DNA from 2 places in the Lactobacillus johnsonii genome. Region 1 is predicted to be linked to the other one. Evidence: predicted binding sites of a transcription regulator. Region 1 holds the regulator's gene; the other holds the start of a gene.
What was found. The regulator HrcA, encoded in region 1, represses chaperone genes, less so after heat shock. The targets are predictions, from matches to a motif close to TTAGCACTCNNNNNNNNNGAGTGCTAA.

Region 1 (4,222 bases):
CCAAAGTCTTGTCATCAGCGGCCATTGGACGTTCACCTTGTAAAACATGAACATCTACTGCTGGTTGGTTATCAGCTGCAGTTGAAAAGATTTGGCTCTTTGAAGTTGGAATAGTAGTGTTTCTGTCAATTAACTTAGTGAAGACACCACCCATAGTTTCAATACCAAGTGATAATGGAGTAACATCAAGTAAAACAATATCCTTAACATCACCTGAGATAACACCACCTTGAATTGCTGCACCTAAAGCAACAGCTTCATCAGGGTTAATTGAGTGGTCAGGTTCTTTTCCAGCCCAATCCTTAACAGCCTTTTGAACTGCAGGGATACGAGTTGAACCACCGTTCAAAATAACTTTATCAATATCATTTACAGTCAAACCTGCATCACTTAAAGCATTGTCAAATGCTACCTTAGTCTTTTGAACTAAATCATCAGTTAATTCATCAAACTTAGCACGAGTTAAATCAGCTTCAAGGTGAAGTGGACCAGCCTCTCCAGCAGAAATGAATGGAAGTGAAATGTGAGTTGAGGAAACACCAGATAAGTCTTTCTTAGCCTTTTCTGCAGCATCCTTTAAACGTTGTAGTGCCATCTTATCGTTAGATAAGTCAACACCATTTTCTTCCTTAAAGTTTTGGATTAACCAATCCATAATTCTTTGGTCAAAGTCGTCACCACCAAGGTGAGTATTACCATTAGTTGATAATACTTGGAAGACTCCATCACCTAATTGCAAGATAGAAACATCGAAAGTACCACCACCAAGGTCGTATACTAATACTTTTTCATCATTTTCATCTTTATCAAGACCATATGCTAAAGCTGAAGCAGTTGGTTCATTGATAATTCTTTGAACATTTAAGCCAGCAATTTTACCAGCATCTTTAGTAGCTTGACGTTGTGCATCGTTGAAATAAGCAGGAACAGTAATAACTGCGTCAGTTACCTTTTCACCCAAATAGTCTTCAGAAAACTTCTTAATGTATTGCAAAATAAAAGCTGAAATTTCTTGTGGAGTATATTCCTTATCTCCAACTTTAACTTTGTAGCCTTCTTCACCCATATGACTCTTGATTGAAACAATAGTGTTAGGGTTAGTGATTGCTTGACGCTTAGCTACTTCTCCAACTTGAATTTCACCATTTTTAAAAGCAACTACAGAAGGAGTTGTACGGTTACCTTCTGGGTTAGTAATAATTTTAGGTTCTTTACCTTCAAGTACGGCAACAGCAGAGTTAGTCGTACCTAAGTCAATACCAATAACTTTTGACATATATGGAACTTCCTTTCTTATTGAGCCACTACAACCATCGCTGGTCTTAATGTTCTATCTTTATATTGATATCCTTTTTGTAAAACTTTAACTACGCGATCTTTTTGTTCATCATTTTCTGCTGCCACAGTTTGAACAGCTTGATGAAGAGAAGGATCAAAAGTTTCGCCCTCGGCTTTAATTTCAGTAATTCCTTGATCTTTCATTGATTTAACTAATGAATCAAGAGTCATCTGAACGCCCTTTTGAAGTTGCTTAGCAGCTTCATCATCGGCTTTAACAGCTAATGCTCGCTCTAAGTTATCCATTGCAGGCAAAACTTCTTTAGCCAAGCTTTGAGATTCATATTTTATTAACTGAGCACGTTCTTTTGCATAGCGCACTTGCATATTTTGAATCTCAGCTTCACTACGTAAGTATTTATCTTCAAGATCCTTATTTTTAGCAGTTAATTCAGCAATTTCTTTTTCATAATTCTCTACTGGATTTTCCTTAACTTCCTCTTTCGGAGCTGCTTTTGGATCTTTTTTTGGTGCCTTATCTGGGGTCACCTCGTCCTTTAAATCTTTTTCATGCGGAAACTCTTCTTTACTCACAGCTAACCTCCTTACTTAAATCTACCATAATAATCTAACAATTTCTTTGCTAGTTCATTCCTAAAATACTCGAGTAATCCGATCATCTGCGAGTATGGCATGTTTGTTGGCCCTAGTAGTGCAATTGTTCCTTTACCATATTTACCAACACTATATTGTGCAGTTAATAAGCTGTAATTTTCAAGTAAATCGGATGGTAATTCTGAACCCAATTTAACCTGAACCTTAGAACTAGAATCATTTTTCAGTTCATCTTCAGGATTAAAACCAATCAAACTTGAAAGTGCATCATTTTGATCAATTAACTTATACAGTGATTTTATCTTGGTTAAATCATCGTTTTCATAATTACTCAAAAGATTAATTTGACCATCAACATACATTTGCTCACTAGCCGCATCTTTAATGACATCTTGTAAGAGATCTAATATTTCCGGTGCAGATCCTCGAGCAATAAGATGATCAGCAATTCGCTTGAGTAATACTTCATTAATTGAACTAAGTGATTTTCCAACTAATTGATCATTAATCAATCGAACAGCTTTTTCAATTTCTTCCCCGTTAGTGTGATGAGGCAAAGTATAAATTTGATTCTTTACATTACCATCATCAGTGACTAAAATGGCCATCACTTGATGACTAGATAGAGGAACAATTCTAAAACCCGTAACTTTTACCGAATGGGTTTCAGGTCCTGCTGCAAAAGCTGTATAGTTAGTCAAATCAGATAAAATCTTTGCAGCTTCCTGCACAATTTCATTAACTTGTTGAAAGGGTCGGTCTAACTGGTAAACAATTTGATTATAGACAGACGTTGGTATTTTTACTGGATTAATTAAATGATCCAAATAGTATCGATAGCCAGCAGTAGAAGGAATTCGTCCACTTGAAGAGTGTGTCTTTTCAAGTAGCCCTTTCTCTTCCAGAACCGCCATTTCATTTCGAACCGTTGCACTGGAGACCTTGACAGGCAGTTGATTCATCACGGTCTTGGAACCTACTGGCTCATGTGTCTGAGTAAAGTCCATAATAATAGTCTTTAAAATAAGTTCTTGCCGTTCAGTCAACATTTTCTCGCCCCCATCATTAGCACTCTTCTTTCTTCTGTGCTAACAATTTATATGATACCATACTTTAGCAATTGTTCAAGTAGAGTGCTAAATCAATTTGATTTTTAACAAAAAAAGCAAGTACTTAGTACTTGCTCAAATTTATTTAATCGGTAGTCTGATTACAGTTCTTACACGATCTACTCTAGTTCTTCGCGGATCACTTAAATATATTTCATGATGATAGCGTGGATTTTTTATATCAATTTGATAATTTTCTGACTTAACAAATTTATGCATATTTTCAATTGTCGTCGATTCGTCATCATAACTACCAATATGCATTTGCTGGACACATAGTCCTTCGTTATATTTAAAAAATTTTACTTTCGAGAAATCTTTTTTCTTCTTTTCACTAGCAGTTTTAACTGCCCAATCCAACTCTTTAGGAGTAACAAAGTCGGGTAAACGAATCATTGAAATCCAAGAAAAGTTTTCTTTATGAGAGTAGTCGATTTTTGAATCATCCCTCATCCACCAGAGACCTTCAAGAGGTGGAACAACAAAATCAAAATAACCTAGGATTTTGTGTTCTCCTTTTTTACTCATTTTAATGGTATAAGCGACACTATACAGCATTTCTAGAGCATTTTTATATGTTCCATCTTCTTTATTTGGATCCCCGCTTCCTGAAACTGCTAGATAGTTCATTTCAGGAATAGTTATTAATTCAGGTTTCTTTTTTGGAAAATATAAATCTTTATATTCTTTTTTATAGTCAAATACCAATTTTTTCTCCTTTAATTATTTAGCTTTTACATCTCCTAATTTTATTCGTTTATCTGTAACCTGACTAATAAAATACTTATCATGTTCAATTAATAGCATTGCCGGTTGTTCTTTTCTTAACATGTTAATTAACTGATCCTGGTTAAACACATCTAAATAATTAGCTGGCTCATCCCATAAATATATATCTGCTTCTTCTACCAATGATTTGGCAATCGCCACTCTTTTTTGCTGCCCCATACTCATTTCTTCAATTTTTGTGGCAAAGCTTTCTCTCGGAAAACCCATTTTTCTAAGAATATTTAATAGATTTTCATAAGATATTTTTTCTTTTTCTGCAAACTGAGATAAAGTACCAGAATATTCAATAAAATTTTGTGGTAAATATGATATCTTTAAGCCATTAACAATATCAAGCTTTCCTTGAGAAATCACATTTTTATCTGGTTTTAAAATATTTTTCAAAAATGTAGACTTTCCAGATCCATTTTTTCCTTCTATAGCTACAATCC
Region 2 (4,222 bases), 330 kb from region 1:
GTACCACCACCAGCAACGTAACCTTCTTCAACAGCAGCACGGGTTGCGTTCAAAGCGTCTTCGATTCTGTACTTTCTTTCCTTTAATTCGGTTTCAGTAGCAGCACCAACCTTGATGACAGCAACACCACCAGCAAGTTTAGCAAGACGTTCTTGTAATTTTTCACGGTCAAAGTCTGAAGTAGTGTCAGCAATTTGCTTCTTGATTTGGTCTACACGTTCTGCAATAGCTTCCTTAGAACCAGCACCTTCAACAATAGTAGTTGAATCCTTGGTTACAGTAACTTTGCCAGCCTTACCTAATTGATCAATCTTAGTGTCCTTTAATTCAAGACCTAAGTCTGAAGAAATTACAGTACCACCAGTTAAGATAGCGATATCTTCAAGCATTGCCTTACGACGGTCACCAAAGCCAGGAGCCTTAACAGCAACAACGTTGAACGTACCACGGATCTTGTTCAAAACAAGAGTTGGAAGAGCTTCACCATCAACATCATCAGCAATGATTAATAAGCTCTTACCTTGTTGAACGATTTCTTGTAATAATGGCAAGATATCTTGAATGTTAGAAATCTTCTTGTCAGTAATCAAAATGTAAGGGTTGTCTAAGTCTGCTTCCATCTTGTCATTGTCAGTTACCATGTATTGTGATAAGTAACCACGATCGAATTGCATACCTTCAACTACTGAAAGTTCAGTATCAATACCCTTTGATTCTTCGATAGTAATAACACCATCGTGACCAACTTTTTCCATTGCGTCAGCGATTAAGTTACCAACTTCAGTTGAAGCTGATGAAACAGAAGCAACTTGAGCAATTTCGTCCTTAGTACTTACCTTGTGGCTAATCTTGTGTAATTCGTCAACAGCTGCCTTAGTAGCAGTTTCAATACCGCGACGAATACCAACAGGGTTTGCACCAGCAGTAACGTTCTTCATACCTTCACGAACGATTGCTTGAGTTAAAACAGTAGCAGTAGTAGTACCGTCACCAGCAATGTCGTTAGTCTTTTGTGCAGCTTCAGAAACAAGCTTTGCACCCATATTTTCAAAATGGTTTTCTAATTCAATACTCTTGGCGATAGTAACACCATCGTTAGTAATGTCAGGAGCACCATAACTCTTTTCCAAAACAACATTTCTACCCTTAGGTCCTAAAGTTGTCTTAACAGTATCTGCTAATTTATCAACACCTTTTAATAATGAGTGTCTTGCATTTTCAGAAAATTTAATCTCTTTAGCCATATTATATGCCACCTTTTATTTCAAATTTTATTACTTAACGACAGCTAATAAGTCGCTTTCACGAAGAACTAAGTACTTTTCGCCTTCGTACTTCAAGTTAGTGCCAGAGTATTTATCAAAGAATACAGTTTCACCTTTTGCAACTGACATAGGAATTAAGTCGCCATTTGCGTTGCGCTTACCATTTCCTACGGCAATAATTTCGCCCATTTGAGGCTTTTCTTTAGCGTTAGAAGCCAGGACAATGCCTCCAACTTTTTCTTCTTCTTCGTCTTTTACTTTAACGATCACGCGATCACCGATTGGTTGTAACACGTTAGTCCCTCCTGTACATAATTTAAATCTATAATTATATTACTTAGCACTCATATATTATAAGTGCTAACTTACAATTACGATAGTACATTGTTTATAAAAGAAAAGCAAGTATTTAGACGCAAAAATTAGCACTTTTATCATCAGAGTGCTAAAAAGTGCTAATTTACTCATAAATGTAGATTAATTTTGGTAATTTTTGATAAAATTAAACACGCACAAAAAGTTAAATATGCGGTGGTACTTTCGTTTGAGGAGATGATGCCAATGGTGTAATTACTATTGTACAGATTCTTACTGAAAGGAGGTACAATTTGCTTCATGACAGCCATTTTTGGAGCTGTCCTTGCCTTTATTGGTTTCTTAGACTGTATTGTTCTAGCTTTAATAAAACTAGTAAGCGATGCAGACAAGTTGGCGCAAGCTGTAAAAAGACTGATAAAGTCTATCCACGATTTGTGGAAGAGAAAATAGAGCAAATGAAAAAGCCGCTCAATAACTTTTGGCAGAGTTGCTAGCGACTTTTTTGTTTGCATCAATATTTGCCACCGCACTTTTAGCGGCTTGTGATTTGAGAGAGCTATTGGTAGTAGCTCTCTTTTTTATGCTATAAATAGTTTACAGCATTACATTTATAAGTTCAATTTCTAGCTTTAATAAAACTAGTAAACAATGCACAAAAGCTTGTAAAAGCTATAGAGAAACTAGTAAAGACTATCCACGATTTGTGGAAGAGAAAATAGAGCAAACTAAAAAGCCGCTTGATAACTTTTGGCGGAGTTGATAGCGACTTTTAGTTTGTTATTAATCTTGCCACCGCATTTTAGCGGCTTGTGATTTGAGAGCTATTACCAGTAACTCTCTTTTTTGCTATAATAGTTTACTTCTTTTTTATTTAAATTGAAACAATAATATATTCGCTGATTGTAAAATTAAATTGAACACTTGATAAAAAATAAAAAGTCCATTCGGACCTGTTTGATAGAATGTTAATAACCACAAAAACTTTCTATTGGAGGTCAAAATGGACTCTTTACATTCTACCATGAACCAGCACGTTAAAGGCAAGCATTTATCATTTGAAGAGCGAGTTATTATTCAATTGCGTTTGAAAGATGGCTATTCTTTGCGTGCAATTGCCCGTGAACTTAACTGTTCTCCTTCTACTATCAGCTATGAGGTTAAGCGTGGCACTGTAAAACTGTATCATGGTAAAGTCAAAAAATATAAGGCTACTCAAGGGCATGATGCATATAAAGCTCATCGTAAAAATTGTGGGCGCAAATCAGACTTTCTCAGGAAAGCTCAATTCATGCGCTATGTCCACAAGCATTTTTTTAAAGATGGCTGGTCGCTTGATGTGTGCAGTAATCGTGCTACTGCTGTTGGCGAATTCGCTAGCAGCGATGTTGTCTGCACCAAAACTCTTTATAATTACGTTGATCAAGGCTTATTAGGAATTTATAATTACGACTTGCCAGAGAAGCTTAAACGCAATACTAAGCTTCATCGTATTCGCAAAAATAAGAAAAAACTTGGCAGAAGCATTGAAGAACGTCCTAAAGAGATCAATAAACGTAATGAATTCGGTCATTGGGAATGCGATTTAGTTCTCGGACATAAGAGCAAAGATGATGAGGTACTGCTAACCTTATCTGAGCGTATGAGTCGTGAGTTTTTAATTCTTCGTATTCCTGACAAGACTTCTGTCAGTGTCATGCAGGCCTTTAAAGAACTCCAAAGGCAATACAGCGAACATTGGAATGATATTTTTAAAACCATTACCACTGATAATGGCTCAGAGTTTGCAGATCTTTCCAACCTAGAAAAAGTATCCAATACACTGGTTTACTATGTGCCCATCCTTACACTTCTTGTGATAAGGGAACAGTTGAAAGACACAATGGTCTTATTCGCAGATTCATTCCTAAGGGAGAAGCAATAGCTAACTATTCTTTACAAGACATCATTAATATTGAAACCTGGTGCAATTCTTTGCCAAGAAAGATACTGGCCTATCATACACCAGATGAAATCTTTGAAAGAGAATTAGATCTAATCTATCAAGCAGCTTAACTAAAAGTGTTCAATTTATTATTGCAATTTGCGACAATAATATATTAAACTCTCTTAACAGTAATATCTCCCATATTGGCGCGGCCTTGAAGCACTAAGGTTGGACCCTCTGCTGGTTGATCACCATCAATAGTAATATCATTGAATCCTTGATTTAATTGATTATCCACCCGCCAAGACGTTGGAATGTAGAAGGTTAAATCTCCCATTGACATATTCACGTTAGCAATCACTTCATCCCCAGCTGGTTTTGCTGAATCAAGATAGACATTAACGTCTCCCATTGAAACATTTATCGTTACTGTCTCTAAATGCTGTGAATGAACATAACGTGAAGTAGAAGACATTTTTTCGCTAATTACAATATTGTCACCATTATCTGAACTTGTTGTATCAGAAAATACATGTTCAGCCTTAAATTTATGAGGTGCCTTTAAGTCAGACCAATTAGTACTGACTTTTTCACCATTAATAATTACAGTTGGCTTCCAACTTTTTTTGAAGATTAATCTTAAACCTCCCCAAACTAAAAATGCTGCTAAAAGCACTGTCCAAGGAACAATACTTTCAATGTGAAGAGGCTTTGC

Region 2: groES (co-chaperone GroES) is a predicted target of HrcA. The motif match lies at 1,603-1,629, and genes of this name have one in related genera.

Annotation. Positions count from the first base shown of each region.
Region 1 covers NZ_CP059055.1:809,616-813,837, reverse strand. Annotated here, with positions in the region: gene dnaK (molecular chaperone DnaK) at 1-1,276, opposite strand, end outside; gene grpE (nucleotide exchange factor GrpE) at 1,294-1,872, opposite strand; gene hrcA (heat-inducible transcriptional repressor HrcA) at 1,884-2,942, opposite strand; gene H0I41_RS03795 (GyrI-like domain-containing protein) at 3,084-3,710, opposite strand; gene abc-f (ribosomal protection-like ABC-F family protein) at 3,726-4,222, opposite strand, start outside.
Region 2 covers NZ_CP059055.1:478,254-482,475, reverse strand. Annotated here, with positions in the region: gene groL (chaperonin GroEL) at 1-1,244, opposite strand, end outside; gene groES (co-chaperone GroES) at 1,275-1,559, opposite strand; partial or broken gene H0I41_RS02255 (IS30-like element ISLjo1 family transposase) at 2,584-3,635, shown strand; gene H0I41_RS02250 (LiaF transmembrane domain-containing protein) at 3,680-4,222, opposite strand, start outside.